DNA from 3 places in the Desulfotomaculum defluvii genome. Region 2 is predicted to be linked to each of the others. Evidence: riboswitches for the same ligand, from Rfam matches in the RefSeq annotation. Region 2 holds a riboswitch; each other region holds the start of a gene.
What was found. Region 2 has a riboswitch for cyclic di-AMP ahead of ACYQ03_RS00485 (cell wall hydrolase). Riboswitches for the same ligand answer to the same signal wherever they lie in the genome.
Positions count from the first base shown of each region.

Region 1: it holds a riboswitch for cyclic di-AMP, as region 2 does, so the genes downstream of both, ACYQ03_RS02245 (CAP domain-containing protein) here and ACYQ03_RS00485 (cell wall hydrolase) in region 2, are expected to answer to the same signal.
Region 3: it holds a riboswitch for cyclic di-AMP, as region 2 does, so the genes downstream of both, ACYQ03_RS05740 (C40 family peptidase) here and ACYQ03_RS00485 (cell wall hydrolase) in region 2, are expected to answer to the same signal.

Region 1 covers NZ_BAAHYV010000004.1:104,889-112,692, reverse strand. Annotated here, with positions in the region: gene ACYQ03_RS02270 (YbaB/EbfC family nucleoid-associated protein) at 54-353, opposite strand; gene ACYQ03_RS02265 (YbaB/EbfC family nucleoid-associated protein) at 367-669, opposite strand; gene ACYQ03_RS02260 (hypothetical protein) at 684-1,367, opposite strand; gene ACYQ03_RS02255 (DUF3794 domain-containing protein) at 1,527-2,660, opposite strand; gene ACYQ03_RS02250 (DUF3794 and LysM peptidoglycan-binding domain-containing protein) at 2,698-4,416, opposite strand; gene ACYQ03_RS02245 (CAP domain-containing protein) at 4,615-5,598, opposite strand; cyclic di-AMP (ydaO/yuaA leader) riboswitch at 5,604-5,725, opposite strand; gene ACYQ03_RS02240 (chymotrypsin family serine protease) at 5,923-6,930, opposite strand; gene yabG (sporulation peptidase YabG) at 6,999-7,804, opposite strand, start outside.
Region 2 covers NZ_BAAHYV010000001.1:96,875-104,678, forward strand. Annotated here, with positions in the region: gene ACYQ03_RS00460 (EamA family transporter) at 140-982, shown strand; gene ACYQ03_RS00465 (hypothetical protein) at 1,063-1,383, opposite strand; gene ACYQ03_RS00470 (response regulator) at 1,484-2,167, opposite strand; gene ACYQ03_RS00475 (DUF4118 domain-containing protein) at 2,169-4,880, opposite strand; gene ACYQ03_RS00480 (hypothetical protein) at 5,248-5,808, opposite strand; cyclic di-AMP (ydaO/yuaA leader) riboswitch at 6,034-6,186, shown strand; gene ACYQ03_RS00485 (cell wall hydrolase) at 6,188-6,958, shown strand; gene ACYQ03_RS00490 (iron reductase) at 7,165-7,542, shown strand; gene truA (tRNA pseudouridine(38-40) synthase TruA) at 7,546-7,804, opposite strand, start outside.
Region 3 covers NZ_BAAHYV010000006.1:623,316-631,119, reverse strand. Annotated here, with positions in the region: gene ACYQ03_RS05745 (S-layer homology domain-containing protein) at 1-1,315, shown strand, start outside; gene ACYQ03_RS05740 (C40 family peptidase) at 1,472-2,125, opposite strand; cyclic di-AMP (ydaO/yuaA leader) riboswitch at 2,131-2,258, opposite strand; gene ACYQ03_RS05735 (zinc dependent phospholipase C family protein) at 2,445-3,149, shown strand; gene ACYQ03_RS05730 (sodium-dependent transporter) at 3,172-4,554, opposite strand; gene ACYQ03_RS05725 (hypothetical protein) at 4,768-5,586, shown strand; gene ACYQ03_RS05720 (M48 family metallopeptidase) at 5,575-6,333, opposite strand; gene ACYQ03_RS05715 (Na/Pi cotransporter family protein) at 6,494-7,804, opposite strand, start outside.

The DNA of each region.
Region 1 (7,804 bases), on a different contig from region 2:
CATGGGTCTTTTCTAGGTTTTAAAGCTGAAGGCTGAAGTCTAATGGCTGACGGCTAAAATATTCCGGGCAAACTTGACAAATTTAAACCTGTTGACTTTGTTACTTCTTCCTTGGCCTTCTCCTTACTCTCAATTTGCGCTTGGTTATAGGCTTCTGTAATCATCTGTCCCAGAGCTTCAGATTCTAGGGAGAATATGCGATCGGGATCAAACCTTACAGCAAGAATACTTTGTTGCCCATTCATAATAACCTTAACTAAACCATCCCCAGCTGTTCCTTCCACTGTCATATCTTTAAGAAGCTGTTGTAAATTTTGAAGTTGGCCAACAATTTTGGTCATATTACCAAACACAGACTCACCTCCGTTACCCTTTAAACATATTAATAAAGTTTCCTACATTAATGCCGGTTAATTTGGCCACTTCTTCTTGTACCTTATTTCTACTCTCTTGTTGCGCCAACTTAATCCCTTCTACTACCAAATCTTCTAACTGGGCCACATCTCCTGTGAGGATATCAGGGGAAATTTTAACATTAATTAATTGTTGATTTCCATTCATAGTAACAGTAATATTGCCCTCTCCAGCAATAGCCTCAACTTGTATTTGTTTTAAACTTTCTTGCATATTCTGTACCTGGGAAAGCATACCACCTAGGTTTCCGAACAATTAAACACACCTCCCTAAAATGAAGATGATGGAGAACCAAACCGGGGATCCCATTTTAACATCCCCCTGGGGGTAGGCCCTGTCTCTTTCCTCTGCCCTTCATTAGTCTGTCTCGGTTTCTCCTCGGACCTTTCTGTTTTTTCCCCCTTAGCTGCTTGCTCAGCGGTTTTTTCGGCAGGTCTTCTGGGTCCTAACATATTAGCTAACATCGCCATTAAGGCTGCAGGGTTATTTCCCCCGCCGCCAGGTCCACCTAACATGCCCGCAAGGGTTGCCAACATTGCTGGGTCTAGCCCCTGCTTATTGTTAGACTCTCCACTTCCTTCTGTTTTGCCAGGCCCCCCTAACATGCTGGCCAAAGCAGCAATTAAACCCGGATCAATACCCCCAGAATTACCCTGGGGATTTACTGAATTACTCGCAGAACCGCCCAATACTCCGGCCATTTGGCTTGCTAGATCCCCAGTACCCCGAACTTTTTGTCCTTCGGGTAAAATCTTGTTCATACAATTAACAATACCTAGTAGATTCATCAATGCTAACATAATCATGGTACTGTTCTCATCTGCTCCCTGCTGTGCTTGAAAGTGAAGCAACTTAAACATGGAATCTTCTAACCCCAGGTGCAATGCATCCGTGGCTGATTTAAGAGGCTGATTACCCTGTTCTGGTACATTTGTTTCAATATTGCTATTCAACTCTTCCCCCCCTTTATAAAAATAATTGGCTAGTAAACAAACAAACTACCGTTATAATATATGTGCAAAAAATATATTAGTGACTTCTGGAATCACTCTTAGTTCCTGGTATAAACAGTAAAGCCACCCGATTTCTGGGCGGCTTTACTCATACTGTACTTAGGCACCTCGAACAATTAAAGTAGCATCATCAATTCTAACAAAGGATCCGGTGTCTCCACCTTCTCTAGTAAATACAATAGAAACATTACCCGACACTGCACCTTCTGGAGCAGCATTGGAGGTAACACACTTTCTAGTCCAGGTTCCGTTAATTTCTGTTTCTTGGAAAGTAGTTACTTGTGAAGAATTAATCTCCTGACCAGTCTCATTGTAGAAGGCAATTCTGGCATCAACTCTGTAGTTTTCGACTATACCAGTGGGCACCACATCCTGAATATAGAAGCAGAATTCATATCGCAACCCAGGACGAATAACTTCATTGGGAATGCTCTGTACCAAGGAAGCTGTTTCAGCAGTAGGATTGATGCAGTCGGACGTAGCTGGACCCCCTAAGCCAACAGAAAATGAACCGTTACCATTTCTGCCTGGTTCACCGGGTGCTACGTTGGAAGTTTGCCACACATCCAGTACACAACCAGAGAAGGCTTCAAAGCCAGTGTTTGACAGTACTTGTTGACCCACAATATCCTGATCAGGCAAACAGGTTTGAATAAATATTTGCTGATCTTCAGTAATTTTAAGCACAAAGCTTACTGTGGCAGTTTGATTAATACGGACTGGACGTGGCATATCAAAGGCAATGTCAACGTCTACGTCCTTAAATTCTATATCAGTATTGCCAGGATTCATAACCGGCAGCGGTGGATCCAATTTCACTGTTTTGGTAAAGGGGATATCTTCGCCTAGGTGACGTACGTCGTCATCCCTATTGACATAATAAATTTGCTTGTGGATAGTTCCGTGCACAGTGATGCTTCTAAGTTCCCTCGGACCGCATTCCTTTTCATAGGGATGCACACTGGTCTTGGGGCTACTGCAGAAATTATTAATAAAATTAGGAACTCTACCAGGGGCTATAACATTCTGACGAAAACCATTCAGGTTATTAGGACTAATGAACCCGCCGTAAACAGCATCTGCCTCCAAGTCTCTGACAACTACATCAATATGATCAATCTTTTTGGCTAATTCATCGAGACAAGTGGTATTGTCTACAATAATAGAATCTGTAACATCGGCTATAACAATCGGCAGCTTAACTAAAACACATCCGGTGAAACCGTTAGGCATTTTTTGACTACCTCCTTAAATTTAATAAGAGTTATATTTAACCCTTTGCTTCGCAAGGAATCCTAATAACATCCCCCACATTCAAAACGTTGGGGTTCGTGATTTGTGGGTTGGCGGCTAGAATTGCCTGTACGGTAGTTCCATAACGTTGCGCAAGTTTTGCTAAAGTATCTCCTCTGGCAATGGTATAGTTAAAGGTTGTTCCAGGAACACAGGGTGTACTCGGGGGCTCTGTGGTTGGGGGTTCTGTTGTGGGCGGCACAGTAGGTCTAGGGGTAAAACCAATAACTACGTCTTGCTCCACAGTTTCGGTTACCCTAGCACATACATTTAATACCGCTTCAATCAAGAGTTCACAATCTCTTTCTAGTTTTACATTAGCCCATTCAACCTCTACATCAATATCTGCCTCATTGCCTGGACGTGCCCCAGGTACGTCGATAAAGGTTTTAAAATCAACTTCCCTGTGAATTGTATGCAAAGATTTTCTTTCATTCATAGCAATGTATAGAATCTCAAATTCAATGGTGCCCTTAATGAGTACCTTATCCTGAATGATATCGACATCCCGGATCTCAACATCCCCTACGGTAATTTCCCTTACCTTATCAACATCGGGTTTTCCCGCAGGAATTTCCCTAGCATCCCTAATGATAACCTGTTTACACTCTTCAGCCACTAGACTTTCCATATCCAGTGTTACAGTATCAGTGTCTGCCCCCTCAATGGCAGTAACAACATCCACTTCTCTATCTTCTACTACACGCACTCTGACTTTGAGTACAATTAGAGGAGATAACTTGCAGTCAGTTACATCAGTAACATCTAGGCTGCAAGATTCTACCAGTGCGTCCACATAGGCTTCCATCCCCTGTTCCGCACCTTCTACTTCTACAAAATTACTAAATTTAAAGGTTTTTTCGAAGGAATGAACACCAAATTTATCATCCTTTGATTTATCGAATCCATGCCCATGCTTATCCTTTTGCCATTCCCCGTGGCCTGGTTTTCCCTTATGGTCATTTTTCTCAACTGCATAAAGGCATTCCATATCGACTTCGCCATCAAAAAGTATCTTATTCCTGATAACTCTAACCTTAGTTATTTCTACATCGCACATACACTTAAGAACGTCAGTAATAAGGAAATCTCTTTCATCAGGTATGTCAAATTCATCATCTATCAAAATTTGTTTGATATTGCTGCCCACTACCTGCTCCAAACTCATTCTTTCTGTTTCACAGGTAAAACCATTGGGACATTCGATAACTGCATCAACTTCACGATCCTCGGTAACCTTGGCAGTAATCTGAAGCACAGCCACAAGTTCATATTCGCATTCACGAGTTAGTTTTAGGCTAAAGTCCTCAACCACAAATTCAATTTCCGCATCCATACCCGGCCGAGCACCTTCCACCTCAACAAAATCAGTGAACTCAATCTCTTCATCGAATGAGTGAACAGACTGATCCTTTTCAAAGGCGGTGTATAAAACTCTGAAACGCAGTTTTCCTTCTACGATGACCTTATTGGGGATAACTTCAGCTTTTTTTAATCTTACTCTTGTGTCGATGGAAAGAGTCTCTTCAATATCCGGGTAACCATAGGGTAGTTTAACGGTAGCTCGGATAATATTTTGTTCAGTGTTTTCTCCAATGAGCTGCTTGACCCTGATCCTTTCTGTCTCAAACTGTTGATTTTGGTTTTCATCATTATTCTGTCGGAACTTTAGCTTGGGTCTTTTTCTCATGATCATCAATCTTAGCCTCCTTTCAAGGTATCTCCTTAATATATATATTGGATTGTCTGGAGAAATGTGCTGAAATTGTGGTCAATCCTTAAGAAAATGCAAAAAAACGGGAGGAAATTTTTCCTCCCGTTTCCCTTTTATGGAACAAGGCATTGTACAGGCTATTTTGTTGTCCAATTATCTAATTAGTTTTTATATAGACAATTACCGTCGAGCAAATTCCTGAACCCAGATATAACCATAGCCACTATAGCTTTGATATACGCCTACACCGATTTCATTGTATTTAGCATTTAATATATTGGCACGGTGACCTGAGCTATTCATCCAGTCCTGCATAACTTGCTCCGGGGTTTTTTGACCCATAGCAATATTCTCCCCAGCTGCTAGGTAGCTGATACCAAATTTGCGCATCATATCAAAGGGAGAGCCATAATTAGGAGAAGTGTGGGAAAAATACCTGCTCTGGTACATATCCTGTGCTTTTGCCTGAGCAACTTTAGTCAAGTCTTCTTTAGCTACCAGAGGCTGCAATCCATACTTAGCCCGTTCAGCATTTACTAGGTTCACTACTTGCTTTTGGAAATCATTCATAAAGGAAGTAGGTTCCTGGGGTACTGGCTGTGGCTCTGGTTGTGGCTCTGGCTCTGGCTGTGGAGCCGCCGGCTCAGGCTGAGGAGTTGGCTCCGGTTGGGGAACTGGTTGCTCTGGTTTCTCAATAGGTTCAGTTATGGGTTTATAACCTAACAATTGAACACAGATCTTACCACTGCTAGTATCCATAAAAGCTAACCCAATTCTGTTATATTTTGCATTTAAAATTGAGCGGCTGCCATAATATACTAACTGCTTTTGCACCATGGTTGCAACATCATTACTACGTACAATAGTTTGTCCAATGGTACTATAACCACCGCTTTTAGCAATATCTAGCAACATGGTTGAACTGGGACTCTGACCGGTTCTTTGGTAGTATTCAAGATTCTTGGCAGCTTGCAGTGAAAGCTGCTGGTCTACCATTAGTGCTGTAAGACCGGCTTTACTACGGGCTTCATTAATCAGCCTAACCATTTCTTGGCTGTCATCGGTGGCTGCCCTAGCTGACTGTGCCGTCATAAGAGACAGCATAAGGGTAAATAGGAACACGGTAACCAGGTACACAGAAAAATTCTTTAAGCGATACTGCATTTCTTTTCTCCTTTCCTTTTTGCCTCCGGAGTTAGCTGACGGGTTCGGGCAAGGAAAACCCTACCTAAAAGGATTCACCCCCATAAACGGTTCCTCCGTACCTCAAGGGATTCGGCATTTCTGTTACATGGCATCTGTGCCTGTCCTAAATAATACATAAAAATACCTGATTTTACAAAAGTCGTAATACCTGGTAATAAATTATTTAATTAGCTAGAAGATGTGTACAAACATTTTTTTGGTTGTAAACTCATTTTAAAACATATATACCATTTTTTTACACGAAACAAAAGCCCCACGTTCTTCGTCGCGGGGCTTTCCTTCCTAAAACTCAACATTTAGTTTATCTAACACCATCTGAATATGATTGAAGACAGTTACTCGGTCGGACCCTGCGAACAATAAACCAACTGCTCTGTTCCCTTCAGTAAGTACTAAGGAGCCGCTATCTCCGCCCTGAGATTTCATATCACAAATTACTTGGTTACTGAAATAAGCATTATTATTATCATCCATTTTAACTTGCATCGTGGTACCTATGGCAGTAACTACCCCAGAGGTGATTCCTGTTGTTCTGCCACTCTTAAATACCTTCATACCAGGTTTAGCCTCTGCAACACCTTGTATCTTTCCAAAGCCAATAATATCATCGTTAATCATATCTGGATTCAGGGGTCGGGCAACTGCACAATCCACATGGTTTGCAACCCCTTCTCTTTTAAAAAATTTCAAATCGTAATTGGGCCGGATGGCGTGAACAAACATGTTTGCAATACGGGATGCCCCATTGGCTATGGGGCAAGTAGCAGGTGCTTCTCCCTTTTGGATCGGAATATATCTTAATAGTGTTGCTATTCGGTCATTCTTTGTTCCACCGTCATATTCACCAGGTTGTAAAATTAGGTCTCCCGGAGCAGACCGACCATCTTTACCATCCGTAGCATTGGCTAAAATATGGTTGTTCGAAAGGATAAGTGGTTCACCAGTGGTGCGATCCCTTACCACTGCTCCAAAGGTGCCGGCCGTAACTCGATAGTGCCCCAGACTTAGACCAGGGCGGGCTGGTCTAACATGCTTTTTTCTATCATCTTCCAAAAAACGTATTTCTCCAACTTCAATAACATCTGTCTCTAAACCATTAATTTTATAGGGTACTAGTTCCTCACGACTTAAAGTTTCAGCACCTTCTTTTTTCGATACAAAGATAATAATTGCCTTTTGTTCCGTTCTTTCCAAACCCACATGTTTATAGCCCACACCAACACCAACAACATTTTTAATACCTAGTAAACGCCATTTGGCTTTTTCAACGGCTTTCAAAAAGTTTACCATAAAGGAAATCCCTCCCTAAAATGTCCTAGATCATCATATGCTAGACTTTAGGAAGGGGTACTATGGTTTTAATATTCCGTTCTAGGTACGCCTAATCGATGTTTTCCTCTAGTTTCTACACCACCTATACCATCAAAGCCAGTAATGGTACTTTTAATAATATCCCGAATGGCAATTGGATCATGAATTGATGTATATGCTATCTTTTCTACCACAAACACCGGATCAAAGGCATGAATCAATACCCGTTTTGGTGAACTTGCAAAATTGGCACCAGCACTTAAGACAGCTTCATAACAAGACTGGCAGGCACCGGCAAAAATCACTAAATCATCCCTACTTTTTTCAAAGGTGCGGGCAATTTTTACGGCCTCAATAAAGTATTTTGAGTTATGGTAATTATTTACGTCAGTCAGATCCTTGGCTCCTTTTTTTAAACCGTCATGCCCGGTCAGTACTAAAATATCAGGGTAATGTTTTTCTAGAAGAGCTAGCACTCTTTTGGGCTGTTCCTCTTCATCAATAGCATACCCGAAAGCTGGTATAGAAAGATTTCGATAGGTGGTCATGCATAATTCTAAATAATCTTTATCTCCGTCCAGATGGAGTACTGTACCGGGCACATCAAAACCCTCAATGTCATTATCGTCCCCTTTGTCCGATTGAGCAGCCCTATTCATACATAATCCATCGGTACATCTTTTAATTCGGTCTTTGCGTTCATCCATGCGTCTTTGCATAACCCGATTCATTACTTCTTCGTTCTTTTTTATAGTTTGGGTCCAATATTTTGCCACATCTTTTACATCCACTTTAATCAGGTCATCTACTAACGAACTAGCAAATAACCTTATATCCAGTCCCTTGAGGACTG
Region 2 (7,804 bases):
TCTTCCATTTCCCCCAAAGCCCTCATTACGGAAGCAGGGGATGACAATCAAAATTTTAATCCAAATATATACTTGGCTGATCCGATACGGTATCATAAGTATTAGTTAACTGTTATAATACTAACTTTTGGAGCTAACAATGTGGTTCATATATTCAATCTTAACTCTTTTGTGTTGGGGTTTCTTTAATTTTTCATTAAAAGTCTTTGCCGATAAAGAAAAGTCACCCTACGTAAACATGGCATCTATTTATTTTGTTGCCAATAGTTTTATGTGGGTCTACCTATTTATCCGACAAGAAACCTTTCAGCTTAGTTTAGAACTAGTGCTATTAGGTGTCTTACTAGGGCTATGTTCAGCGGCAGGAAACTATTGCTTTACAAAGGCCTTCGAAACAGGAATTAGCAGCATTATTGCGCCTGTTGTATCCAGCAATAGTATCATCGTTATTTTACTATCACTACTCTTCCTAGGGGAAAGCATAAATATTCGACAGGGCATAGCGATATTTTTGGCCTTTACCAGCGTTTTGCTTCTCAACTATTCCCGTCAAAAAAACGAATCAACCGAAACAGACTGGATGATTTACATGGCGTTGACCTTTCTAGCCTTTGGTGGTGTAAACACTATCATGAAGCTTACCGTTTATTTTAAAGAGCCGCCCAATGCTGTATTAGCTATTGGCTTCACCATTGCCTTTTTCCTGTACCTAATCCTATGTATTCGTAATGCGGAACCACTTAAACAAGTAGTATACAATAAATTAAATCTGTTTGCTATTTTAAATCCTATCGGAATGATTCTTTATGGTTTAGCACTAAGGAGCGGGTGGGCAAGTTTAGTCTGTCCCATCACTAGTTGTAACAGCATTATAACCGTAATCTTCGGTTTAACCCTTTACAAAGAAAGGCTAAATAAATATCAATTATTTGCAATTTTAGGCGTATTTATATCCATAATACTGTTAGGTATTGAGTCATAAAATTTACTAAAGAATACCGGATAACTGCAATTCATCATAACTTATTCCATAGACAGGATATTCCACACCTGGCACTAAAATTATTTTAGTAGGTTCGTATTTGTAGTTAAAATTTTATTACATAATTCTCCCTTTATTTCAACCGTAGTCCATTTACCATCTATATTGTATCCTACAAACCAGCTTCTACTTTCCTCTTCTGATGATGTAGTAGGGCTATATTTACTATATAAAACAATATCCTCTATTTCTTCAACCTTTATTTCCTGACCCTGACTTATACTTTTTATAAAAAGCCATAATTTTTTTAGCTTTTCTCCCCTAATATCTGTTGGTTGACTATATACAGTTATCTGTTCATTGGTATTTTTCATTTGTTCTGCAAGTTTATTCTCCACCATAGAGTTTCTCAATCCCTTCAACTAGCTATATTCTTTTAAATATTATATTCAATCATAATTTCTATGTTTTCATAACTTATATATAAAAAATAATATGGCTTTAAACAAGTCTGTACCCTACTCCCGGTTCTGTTATAATATGGCGTGGTCGAGTGGGATTTGCTTCTATCTTCCTGCGAAGTTGACCTATAAAAACCCGTAGATAGTGTGTATCATTCTCATAGGTAGGACCCCAGCAAGTTCTTAAAAGTTGTTTATGGGTTAAAACTTTACCTGCATGGATTGTTAAATTCTTCATCAAATCATATTCTGTAGGGGTTAACTTAACTTCTTGCCCCTGCACTTCCACTTTTCGATGTGCTAGATCAATTAACAAATCATCAAACCTTAATATTGGTTCTTCTTTAACCCCAACAGAATGTCTCATGGCAGTCCGAATACGTGCTAAAAGTTCACCCATACCAAAGGGCTTGGTTAAATAATCATCCGCACCAGCATCTAGGGCTAGAATCTTATCCTGCTCCTGTTCCTTAGCAGATAATATGATTATAGGAGTTTTGGTCCATTCCCTTAAACGATTCACTACTTCAAGCCCGTCCATATCCGGTAGACCCAGATCAAGAATGATTATATCTGGATGAAAAACAGCAGCTTCACTAAGTCCTTGCTGAGCAGTTGCTGCTTCTCCTACTTCATAACCATGACTGGTTAAAGCCACTCTCAGTAGTTTCTGTATTTGGCTTTCATCGTCAATAACCAAGATACGAGCCCCTTTACTATCCATCTTAATCTCCTTTATGATCTACCTGACCCATTACTGGTGGTTCCTTCTCTAAGGGTAAGGTAAATTTAATCTCCACTCCCCTACCGGGACGATTGATCGCCCTGATCTTACCTCTATGAGCTTCCACAAAACCCTTACATATTGCTAGTCCTAAACCAGTACCACTAATAAGACGGGGAGACTGTAAACGATAAAATTTATCAAAAATCCTTTCCATATCATCTTGTAAAATTTCCGGTCCACGGTCTGCTATAGAAACTTCTATTTCTCCCCCCTTTTGCAAAACAACGATGTTGATAGCTGTAGCGGGTTCAGAATATTTCAAAGCATTATCCAATAGATTTATCAGTACCTGCTCAATCAAAGTAAAATCCACTTTAACTAAAGGTAAATTGTTATCTATATTGACGTTAACAGGTCGGTTTCCTAGCGACTCTTCCATACGGCTAAGGGCAACACCAATGATATCTTGTAAATCACACCATTCTTTATGGGGTTGTACAAAACCTCCTTCTAACTTGGCCATATCAAGAAGGTTGTTAACAAAGCGACTCATGCGCAATGCCCCCTGCTGAATACTTTGCAGCAGGTCTCGCCGGGCTTCCTTAGAATATACTTCATCACTTTCCAGTAGGCCAGAAACTGCCCCAATAATTGAAGACAGTGGAGTTCTTAGATCGTGCGATAATGAATTAAATAAGGCGTTCCTTAAACGCTCGGACTCCGCCAGCGTCTGGGCTTCCCTTGCCTCATCAGCCAATTTGACCCTAGCTAAAGCCATAGAGGCAGTACTTGCAAAAGCCTCCAGTAAGCGTAGTTGCTCCGGTTCGAAGTATGTATCAGGGTCACTAGAGCGAATTCCCAGTACCCCTCTCATTTCTTTATCTGTTCGCAGCGGCAAGTAAAGACCTTCAGCAGTACCCAGTGTATCAGTTCCCTTACCTGCCTTTTGTCCTCGGGTAAAAACCCAGCTGGCTACGGCGTATTCTTTTGTATCAAAGAAGGTTTTTTCTTTAGCTTCAGAACATGCCTTAAGCTTTAACTTGTTTTCTTTATCAGGCAGCAGCAACACAACCTGCCCTTCGATAGTGTCAGCAACCTTTTTCACAATACTCTCTAACACAGGTTCCAACTCTGCAACAGCTGCTATCTCCTTGCTCAAGGAATAAAGGGCAGAAACCCTGGCCTCACGTCTACGGGAATTTAGTACCTGTTCCCTTAAGCGGGTGGACAGGCGACTTGTAAACAAAGCCACCATCAGAAAGATCACAAAGGTAATCAAATATCTTAAATCGGCAACTGTAAAACTAAGCGTAGGAGTTACTAAGAAAAAATCAAAACCAATTACCGCCATTACTGCTGAGGCAATAGCTGGGCGTATCCCCCACCTCACAGAACTTAAGAGAACTGGTAGCAAATATAGCATAGAAATATTCACCAAACCCAGAGCCTCTTTGAAAGGAGAAAGTAGTAGAGTGAGCAGTACAATCATTAAAAAAGAAGCAAGATAGGGGAAAACCTTTATTAAAATTTTGGTGTGTTGTTGAATTGGTTGTTTTTCCTTGTAGCGATTTTGTATTTGTTTGGGATTACCAGGAATAACGTGTACACTTATACCTTCGCTCATACGTATTACTTTATCTACAACCGACCCGTGCATAAGTTCCCAAAGCCTTGAGTAACGAGGCTTACCGATTATTATCTGGGAAACGTTTCTTTTGCGGGCTAGATCAACTAGTTCTCCTGCTACATCATTGCCGGTAAGATTTATGGTTTCAGCTCCCAATTCCTCAGCCAAATGTAAATTTTTAGCCAATTGATCCTTCTCTTCCTCCCTTACAGGGAATCGTCTGGAGGTATCTATATAAACAGCCATCCATTCGGCTTGTAACCCTTCAGCCATACGCTTTGCTATTCTAATTAACTGGGCGGAAAAAGGGCTAGCACTGATACAAACTAGTACTCTTTCTCCAGCGGGCCAGGGACCGGCAATGCCATGTAAGCGCATGTATGACTCCACCTGCCGGTCCACCCTTCTGGCTGTGTAGCGCAGGGATAATTCCCTTAGGGCATTGATATTTCCTGGCCGCAAAAATTTACGTTTGGCTTCCTCGTCCTGTCCTGGTATATAGACTTTTCCATCTTTAAAACGTTGGAATAATTCTTCTGGACGAATATCAACCAGTTGAATTTGTGCACACTGTTCCAAAATGCGATCGGGAACGGTTTCACTTACAGTAACACCAGTAATCTGTGCCACTATATCTTTCAGTGTCTCCAAATGCTGAATATTTACAGTGGTATAAACATGAATCCCCGCGGCCAACATTTCCTCGATATCCTGATAGCGGCGCGCATGGCGAGAACCTGAAACATTGGTGTGGGCCAACTCATCAACCAAGACAAGCTCCGGCCTTCGCTGTAAAAGGGCATCCAAGTCCATTTCCAAAAATTCTTTATGCTCGTATTCTATGATACGGGCTGGAACAACGGGAAGGCCCTGTAAAAGGGCCTCCGTTTCTAAACGACCGTGGGTTTCTACCCAGCCAACTACCACATCAACACCTTCGGCCAACTGTTCTCGGGCTGCCTCCAGCATGGCATAGGTTTTCCCCACACCTACTGCCGCCCCAAGAAATACCGTTAACTTTCCTTGACCTTCTTCAAGTCCGGACAGAAGTGCGTCAGGGTCAACTCGTCTTTCCTTTAACATGCTACAGCCTCCGTATCATCATTTCTTATCCATTAAATATTTGTAAAGGAATGATTTTTATACAATAATAAACCATGTTATCAAAGAAATAAATCCAATAGAAGTCAACTTCATACCTTCATGTCCTCCATATTTACAAGGTGGTATACAAGAAAAAAGAGAGTCGCCAATTACTTATGTCTCCCCCCACAGTAGAAGGTTTTTATTATTTAACCTGTCTACCATAGGGGGAGCATATCATAAAGCGATACTCCCTTTCTTTATAGCTTTTAAATTTAAGCCTTTAGCTTGATCAAATAAACGACCCCAGTTGAAAACCGGAGCCTTTCATAAACATACTTGGAATCAACACTTGGGTGGTAAGTCATTACTTTTTTATTACTTCGACAATATTTGCTAGATCACATACTTCTGTGTGGGCATACCAAACCTTGTAATCATTAACAATAATGGTTAAATTATTTATATTTTTCTTACCCAAAATTTCTGCTGCCTTATCTTGGTCACTAAAGGCAAACCAGTATTTTCTTTCATCGTAAGTTAGCCTAGGAATATTCTTTATACTTTCCTCACTAACATCGAAGGTAAGACAATCTGGTAAAAATTCATCCTTTTCATCATGGTAAATTAGATTACCAGTTAGTTGAATTTTACCACTGAATTCAACCTCTGCAGGATAATCTTTGCTAGGATAATCCTTATTGTATGTAATAGCCTTTACTTTCAAACCAGCTACACTATCTCCTACTTTTGTCTTCAATGGATCAAAGACGTTGTTTATTGATGGATCAACAGTCTCAGAGGTCTGAGCAGCCTGTGGCTGGGGATCACCTTGGGTTTGAGAAATTACTTTATTCTCGTTATTCTGGCACCCCATAAGAGTCATGATTAAAAGCAGGCAAATAAATATTTTTTTAAATTTAAACATAGGAAACTCCTTTTTTATACATTTTTTAAATTATTATACGTAAAATCTTAGACATTTTTAAGGTATTCTAGTTTCCTCATAAAATTTTATTTAGTTTAACGACCACACCAAACAGGACTATTCAAAAGCCCTGTTTGGAGGTTACTGCACTAAAGAAACTGCTAATACTTACCATGGTATTTACCCCCTCAAATAATGGTTTTAGATACGAATTAATGTAAGTAATAAAAAATATGGCCGAAGTTTCTTTTTTTGGAACACGGGGGATCAAATTCTGGGGCGAGTCCTATTGATGGAGGTGGCTTATAGCAGATTCAGGATGGGGACCCTCAACCCAAGCCCGTCAACTAACCCCGCAGGCCAAAGGAGGGTGTATTATTTGTTTTTGCGTAGAATTTTGCTTTCTTTAACCTTATTCGGTTCCTTGGCCTTTGCCACTACCTTTGCTACAGCTGCCGAACATACCGTGGCTCAGGGTGATACCCTTTATCTCATCGCTCAACATTACGGTACCCAGGTAGATAAATTAAAATCAACTAATCAATTAAAAAGTGATATGCTTTATCCCGGCCAGAAGCTGCAAGTCCCCGACCAAACATATACAGTACAAAAGGGGGACAGCCTTTTTCTTATCGGAAAAAGATTGAACCTGCCCTACCAGGAGATTTTACGTGCAAACAAGCTGTCTAGCTCTACTACCATTTACCCTGGCCAGGTATTGAGGATACCCGTAGTCCAGGGAACAGTAAGTAGAGGTTCTTCAATTGACCGAGCTGGCACTAAATTCTCCGCCGGAGATTTGGACCTTCTGGCCCGCTTAATCACCGCTGAAGCAGACTCGGAATCTTATCTCACAAAGGTAGCTGTGGGTGCAGTGGTTTTAAATAGAGTAAAAAGTAACCTGTTCCCCAACAGCATAGCCAAAGTTGTTTACCAGGTAGAAAATGGTCATTATCAATTTGAACCAGTGTTAAACGGCTGGATCAATGTGAAGGCTTCACCGGATGCCATACGGGCGGCCAAAGAAGCCTTAAGCGGGGTAGACCCCACCAAAGGAGCCCTCTATTTCTTTGAGTCTTGGGTACCCAATAAATTTCTCCAAGCCCGTCCGGTAAGTATGGTGCGGGATAGTTTTACCTTTTCCTATTAACCAGAATTTAATATTTAAGGGAGTTTCTTCATCTGTAAGGAACTCCCTTATTTATCTGCTCTTGGTAGATCGAGCTTCCTTCAGGATAAAGGACTCCTATTTTTTAAAATACCGAATATATATATTATAAATAAGTTGTGGCCTCCAATTCGCAGTGTTGGCTGCCAAATAACCAAGGGTAAAACTAATAAAAGGAAGGGATAACTATGGGTGGAGTAATTGAGTTAACAGGTTGGCTTGGACTTATTTTATTAAGTGCTTGTTTAGCGAAGTTTTCTAGCAAGGGAAAAATAGACAACCAACTCATGTTATTTTTTAAGAAAAATCACAAATACTTCGGCTGGACTGCATTAACTGCATTATTCCTACATGGTACCCTAGCCACCACAAACCTCCTTATACCAGTTATGGGACAGAGTAACCGTTTGTCAATATTGGCAGAAACTAGTTGGGGCTATTTGCTTTGGTTGATGTTACTAGCCATCTGTATTGCTTCAGTTATGCTATCTTACAAAACTTTTCGACGTAGACATCTGCAAATGGTACTGATTTTAGGGGTTTTACTACTGATTCATATTGAATAAGCCTTAATAATCAATCTTCTCCAGGAACAGCCCACTTGCATCGGCAATGCCACCAGTTTGATTCCGTTCTTTTGCATCTAAGATTTTGAGTATATCTTCTGCATTGATTTTATCCAACCCAACTTCTATTAAGGATCCAACAATCTTTCTAACCATATTATAAAGGAATCCATTACCACACACTCTAATTTCAATTAAACCGGCATCTTCATCTAAATCAATAGAATATATTTCACGTACCATTGACTTCTTCTTAGACTTG
Region 3 (7,804 bases), on a different contig from region 2:
GGCTGACAATGGAAAAAAGGGAAATAAAGTACCACCTGGCTTACAAAAGAAGCTCGTGCAATACACCTACACCTCCAATTTTAAAGATGTGAAGAACCACTGGGCCCAGTGTGAAATTGAAGAACTACAATTAAAGGGAATTATGAAGGGTTATGAGGATAATAACTTTAAACCTCAGCAATCTGTATCAAAAAACGAAGCAATAGCCATTATTATGAGAGTGGTAGACCATAAAGAAACTAATACTGACAAAGCAGAATTAATTAAGAAACTCTTCCCCAGTTGGATGGGTGTGGCTCCGCTGCAAGCCTACGATGCTGGTATCCTTGCAGATTGGGAATTATCTAAATGGATTGGCAATAAACCAGCCACTCGCATAGAAGTAGCCATGTGGTTAAGCCGCGCTTCCGGTGATGAGAATGTCTCTCTTAATGAGCTACTTGCCTTTGCTAAGGATGCTAACCAACTAAACAAAGACGAATTATATTATGCCGCTGCCATGTATAACAAAGGCATTATGAAAGGTACCCCCGATGGCTACCTAAATCCCTTTAAGCCCATTTCCAGAGGTGAGTTCGCGGTTATGGTCAGTCGTTTTATTGACGTCTCTGATCTAGACGATGTCACTGATGAAGAAGAACAAACTAAGGACTACATTGATAAGTTAACCCCTGCCCATAATGCTAAGATTGATGTTGATACCAAAGAGTTCACCATTAACTTTGAAGAAGATATGGACTATGCAGATGGCAAAGACCTCGAGGATTTAGCTGATGCAGTGAACATTTATGAGTATAGTAATGGTAGATGGGTTGATGCTGATCTAGAATACGCCGTTGTCTTCACCAAAAATGAGGACGAACTGGTGGTTAAATTGGATGACAATGAGGAACTTGATGCCAACACTAGGTATTGTATTACCTTTAATAGCGGTATTCTTGTAGAAGCTGATGAAGATGACAATACCTTCGATGGAATTAAAAAAGGAGAATGGTCCTTTATCTCCGAGGCTGTTGAATTAGATGTAGATGAGGTATCAGCATCCAATGATACCACAGTTGTTATTAAATTTAACCAGACAATTAATAAGGGTACTGATTTCTCCACCAATGGTGACGGAATTCATGTAATGGATGGGAATACCGAACTGGATATTGATGCTGCCAGTATCAGCGGCAGTAAGTTAACCCTTACCCTGGACAATGATGACAGCTTAGAAGATGGTGAAGAATACACTGTCTGGTTTGAAGAAGATATCGTTAAGGGCTTCGAAATTGAGGAAGATGACGCCATAGAATTTACTTTTGAAGATTAAACTGACAAAGGCACCCTGTGGGGTGCCTTTTCGTTTCGACTGGCCATGGTTCATGGCACACTCTTACCAAGGTTCTCTTATAACTGAAGGCTGGTGGCTGAAAACTAAATTTACCATAAAAAAGCCCCGGATCACCACATCCAGGGCTTTTCCTATTTACTTTAATATTCTGTTGGCACCGCGATACTTGGGAGACCAGTATTTATCGGACAAAGAATCGATACGAATACCGCGGGAGGAAGATGCATGAATAAATTGACTGTTCCCTATATAAATACCAGAATGGTTAATCCCATACCCACCAGTATTAAAGAACACTAGATCACCAGGACGTAAATTACCTTTACTAATGGCCATACCTGCATTATATTGACCTGCAGCGGTATGAACTAAATCAAAACCGAAGTTTTTAAAGACATAACGTACATAACCCGAGCAATCAAAGCCTGCAGGGCTTTCTCCACCAGAACGGTATCCTACACCGATATACTGCTTGGCATAATCCAAAACAGCTATGGCACGGTCTACAACACCCCTAGAAGAAGTCTGGGATTCTTCTGTGCGAGGTCTCACTGCTTGATTAGTTGATGGATCAGGGACCTCTAAGACCTGACCAATTTGTAAATTATCACTACTCAATTTATTCAGTTGTTTAACGTTCTCCACCGATGTTCCGTTACGATTAGCTATGGTCCACAAGGTATCACCCTTTTGTACAGTCACCTGGGCTGCATCTGCAGCACCAGTCCAGACCACTGTGGCCAGGCACACAGAGGCGGCCAGAACTACCATCTTTTTAAGCAACGACAATGATGTTATCCCCACTTTCTACGCCTACGGAGTTAGCTGACGGATTCGGGTAGAAAGTTCACCCGCTACCAAAGGTAGTTCACCCCACTAGAACGGTTCCCCCGTTTTCAATGAAATTAGGCGTTTTTCATATTTTATTAACAAATTCGGCGAATGTTTCCAGTTTCCTGCCAAAAGTTAATACTTTTTTGTCAAAATGACTGATTGAGTCTTAAGTCCCGCCTACTGTTCACCACTATTTTCATATTTTACCTTAAGAATGGAAATAATGTTTTTGAGCATTTATATTATTCATTAACTTTAATCAGGTGAACACTTTATGACTTTAACCCATGCCACCTGGAATTGTGCCAAGGTCATGCTATCCTTAACCTTACCTTTTCAGGTCATTATAAAAACAGATAGGCCACGCAATACCCATGATTTTTGCAATCAACAAGCCATTGAAATATTAAAGAAAGACGGCTTGAACAGTGAAGGACGATTGTTGCAATCCCATTTGGAGATATTAAACAGAGGATCCCAATGGAGTGATCAGGGCTTTAAAAATATTAGTCATTATTACATTCATGCCAAGAATACTGGGCTCTGGCATGGACCTGATGCTCCGACAGAATGTCAGTATTACTTTGAACGTGCTATTAGATATTGGCGATCCGGCTGCCCGGAAAAATCTATTTTTTATTTAGGTGCTGCCTGCCATATTTTGCAGGACTTGTGTGTGCCCCATCATGCCTGTGGTCTGGTACTTAGTGGTCATAAATTTTTTGAAGATTGGTCCCGGGAAAACTACCACGACTTTGTGGTTAGGTTAGAAGGCATTTATCACGTTTCAACCCATGCCTGTGGCTGGGTAAAGGAAAATGCCAGGATCTCCTCCCATTACCTACCCGAATTAGTTCAGCACAAGGGAAAAGTGCCAGTTGAAAGGGTTGCAGGGATTTTGCTGCAACGGGCTCAACGGGTCACCGCAGGATTTCTTGAATTTTATTTTCAAAGTATAAAAAAATCCTCACCTAGTTAAGGTGAGGATTTTGAGAAAAATACTATATTTTAATAAACCCTAAGCCATTTAGAATAATGATTACAATGGCTATGGGGGAAACATAGCGGATGGCAGAAAGGTAAAAACTTATGGTTGATCTATTATTTAGACTTCCAGAATTCGTGACTTCATCAAATACCGCCCTCCTAGTAAGTTTCCAGCCTGCAAAAATAGCAATGAACAAACCAGTAATAGGCATCATCAAATTATCAGTTAGATAGCCATAAAAATTAAATAAGTTCATGTTAAATATCTTTACATCGGCCAACAGACTATTGGAAAGGGTCGCCGTACCCCCAACCGTTGCCATGAGTAATCCTGTAAATATAGTTGCTGTTATTCTAGACCAACCTCTTTCTTCTGTTAGGTAAGCCACAGGGGAATTATAAAGAGAAATCATTGCGCCCATAGCAGCGATGGAGGCCAGAACAAAGAAAACAATTAAAAATAGCTGACCAAAGGGCATGGAGTTAAAAACCATTGGAATAGTAATAAAAAGTAAAGAAGGTCCCATAGCAGGACTAAATCCGAAGGCAAAAACTGCCGGAAAAATTGCCATGCCTGCCAGCACGGAAACAAGTGTATCTGCCAAAACAACCTTTATCCCAGTCCCTATCAAATTTTCACTTTTTCCAATATAGCTACCATAGGTGGTCATAACACCTAACCCAACAGAAAGCTTAAAAAAAGCTAAACCCATGGCTGCTAAAATAGTTACCTCGGTAATTTTCGAAAAATCAGGTCGAAATAAAAAAACTATCCCTTCGGCAGCACCAGGCAGAGTTAGGGCTCGTACTACACAAATAATTAATAAAATAAAGAGAATGGGTAATAGCGTCTTGGTTATTCGTTCGATACCATTTTTAACTCCGGCTAAAATGATAGCCCCAGTAACAAACAGCACAATCCACTGCCAGATTAAGGGCGGCCAAACACTGGTAATAAATCCTGAAAAGATCTGTTCGGCGATTTTAGGATCACCAGTTACAATATTTCCGTTAAGGGCTTTAAAAATGTAAGCAAAAACCCAACCGGCCACTGAGGTATAGTAAAACATTATAAAGAAAGCGCAAATCACACCAGACAATCCCGTTAGAAACCAGGGAGTGCCTGGTGTTAATTTTTTAAAAGCCCCTACACTTGTTGCGTTAGCCCTTCGGCCAATAATAAATTCCGAAATCATAACGGGTAAGCCAATAAAACAAACACAAGCAAGATAAATTAGAATAAAAGCGGCTCCACCATTTTCACCCGCAATATAAGGAAATTTCCAAATATTACCAAGTCCTACTGCAGAGCCTAGGGTTGCAGCTATGACACCTAATGTAGTTCCAAAACCTTCTCTTCCAGATAACTGTGCTTTATCATTTTCAGCTTGTACCATACATTGTCCTTCCTCAAATGCCGATTAGTTTTTTCTTTACTACTCCGCTTTCAATATTTTAATATATCCATTTAAGTTGTACTAGGTTTATTAAATATTTCAGATAATTGTAGATTTGCCTCTTTATCCACCATTTCCCAGTGAAACATTTTCGTAAGTGCTACGTCTTAGACTATGAAATATTTATATGACTTTTTATTATAGGAGAATGAAATGAAGAAAATCGCCTTGATGTTTTTAATTGTAGCTCAAATTATCTTAATGACTGGTTGTTCCCTTCAAAATACCGAAGTTAAGCCGGTAAAACAAGTGACGAAGGAGGCTACCTTTGTTCCTACACCCAATACTCATATATTACAAACCATAGAAAAAAACATCTTCGGGGATAAGACTCTAGAAAAAATTATTTTGTATGTTGAGGAGACCCCAGAGGGTATGCCTAAGTCTTGGTCCTTAGTAATAGAAGGCGTTGAAAAAATCAAGCTTTTCCATGAGGATGGCCTATTCTCCTTTGCAAAGATAGCATTTGCAGATATTGATAATGACCAAAGGGAAGAAATCCTTTTTTACCGTCAGTCCAGTGGTAGTGCCGGGGCTACAGGACTGAATGTATATAAAATATCCGAGAGAAAATTACAGCAGATATTTGCCAATAATAATGAGTTTGAGCCTAGTGCTCAAAGATTTGTGGTTAAGTACATGGATGATTTTTATGTGAAGTTTGAAGATAAGGAAACGGGCCTTAAATCTGTCATTGAATTAGACCCTGATCAGTACAGCGGTATGGAAAATATGTTACCTAACATTGCTACTTGGGTTGATCCTATAGTAGATTATAGCCTGGTAGATTATAATGATGACGGTAACAAGGAAATAATTACCATTCAAAGGGTTATTGGCATATCCCATGCCGACACCATTGGGTTACTAAAAACCACCTATAAAATGGATCAGGGTCAATATAAAGCAACCACACAAACCCTTTGTGACTCTAGAGATAAGCCCTTGGCTGAGGTAAAATTAAAGGGTTAATTCTGAGCCATGTTCTTTTAACCATTTTCGATGAACCTTGTAATCGGAACAAATACGCTCTACCAGGGTCCAAAACTTTTTGGAATGATTCATCTCTACTAGGTGGCATATTTCGTGGGCCACTATGTAATCGATAACTGGTAGAGGTGCCATGACCAGTCTATAATTAAAATTCAAATTTCTCTTACTGGAACAACTTCCCCAGCGGGTTTTTTGATCTTTAATAAACACCTGATTATATTTAATGCCTAACTTCTTTGCGGCTATTTCTAGTCTTTGCAAAATAATTTTCCGAGCTTGATACCTTAGCCAATTCTCCAGAATTTGGGCAACTTTATCTTGCTGATCCTGAGGTAGCAAAACAATTATTTTATCTTTGACCAATTCTACCTCCGGTCGACCCTGTTGAAAAACCATAACCAAACGATAGGAGTTGCCTAAGAAGCTTACAGCCTGCCTTACTTCCAGGCTGTTTCCCTTTTTCTGTTGAATCCTTTGGGACATTAAAGAAAGTTTTTGTAATATCCATTCTTCCTTGTCCCGGAGAAGTGACTCAATATACTCCAAGGGATAACGAGCAGGAACCACAACCTCTAATCCTCGTTCTAAAGTAATTTTCAAGTTGACGTTCTTTGCCCGATTACTCTCCCGCAGCAGGTAGAATATTTTTTGATTCCCCAGTTTTATGGCTAACTTTTGGGATAAGCCTGAAGTAGGTGGTTTTGTTTTATCAATTTTGGTTTTCACTTAATACCCCCACCTTTAAATTGATATGTCTTATTATTCTTCAAACCTTAATATTAACCTTTTAACAACTATGACAAAATACTATAAAGAAATTGTCTTACATATAAAACAAAACCCTGTGCCGCCTAACACAGGGTTTGTTGCTGACTCTAATAAAATATTACCTTTCTACAGAATTGTGATTACCGCTGCTAGACCACATTTCTGAAGGTGGGGTTAATATTAGTGCCTCATCATGCCAAGTACAAGATACCTCATCGGTCAAAGCCATGGCAATGTTCTTTAGATGCTCACTAATTCTCAGGTAGGCATTGATGACATCCATATGGATAAAACTGGTGTTTTCGGTCTCTTGAGCTCCTCTCTGCATCCGGGCAATATGGGTCATCCTAAGACGAAACTCCAGATCAACAATGTCCTCTTCCTGCAGTGCCCTAGCCTTTTCAGCCAGCTGACAGCTATTGGTAGCAAAGCATGTATTCACTAGATGTAGTAATTCTAGAATTTTATCATGCATGGTTCGAATATCTTTGTGTCCTTCCTCGGAAAAATCCAAGTTATTTAAATATTTGCTCGCCGCCTTGGACATTAAATTCTTCTCAATAATATCTCCAATATATTCATAATCCCGAACAATATGAACCAGCCCCATTGTTTTATTGAACTCATCCTTAGAAAGCTGCTGACGCAACAAATGTGTTAGGTATTTATTGCTGGCTGTGGATAGGACGTCGATATGATGTTCCTTCTGATGTAATTTTTCAGCCAGATCTTGATCAAAGTTTCTAAGAAGTGGGTAAATATCCTTCATCATATCAGTTACATGATCTGATATGTGCATAATTTCTTTAGTAGCCATACCAATGGCCAGTTCAGGACTGCCAAATAGACTCTCATCCAGATACTTGGGTTTAACTTCCGCTCCAGCTTCTTTCTTATCAGGAACAATATATTCCAAAAACTTTGCAAACTGGGAAATAAAGGGTACAAATAATACTGCAATGGCAATATTAAAAAAGGTATGAACGTTTGCTACCTGAAAGCCTGCATTGGCTGTAATCTTTGTCATTAATACTGCAAGCGGGGAAACAAAGGGCATAAATAGCAATACACCTATCACCTTAAACAACAGGTGGGCTGTTGCAACCCGCTGAGATTCTCTCGAAGAACCTAGGCTGGATAGAATAGCTGTAAAGGCCGTTCCTATGTTTGCACCAAATAGCATATAAATGGCAGGCTCTAAAGTGATCATATGTTGCATAGCCAGCAACATAATAATACCAATTGTTGCTGCGCTACTGTGAACCAAAAAGGTAAATACCGCAGCCAAAGCCATAGCCAACATTGGCCTATCGCTCATCTGTAATAGTAACTTTTCAAAGGCTGGGTCGTTTCTTAAGGGATACATAGTATCCGACATTATTTTAAGACCCAAAAATAGTAAACCAAAGCCAATTAATACCTGACCAAT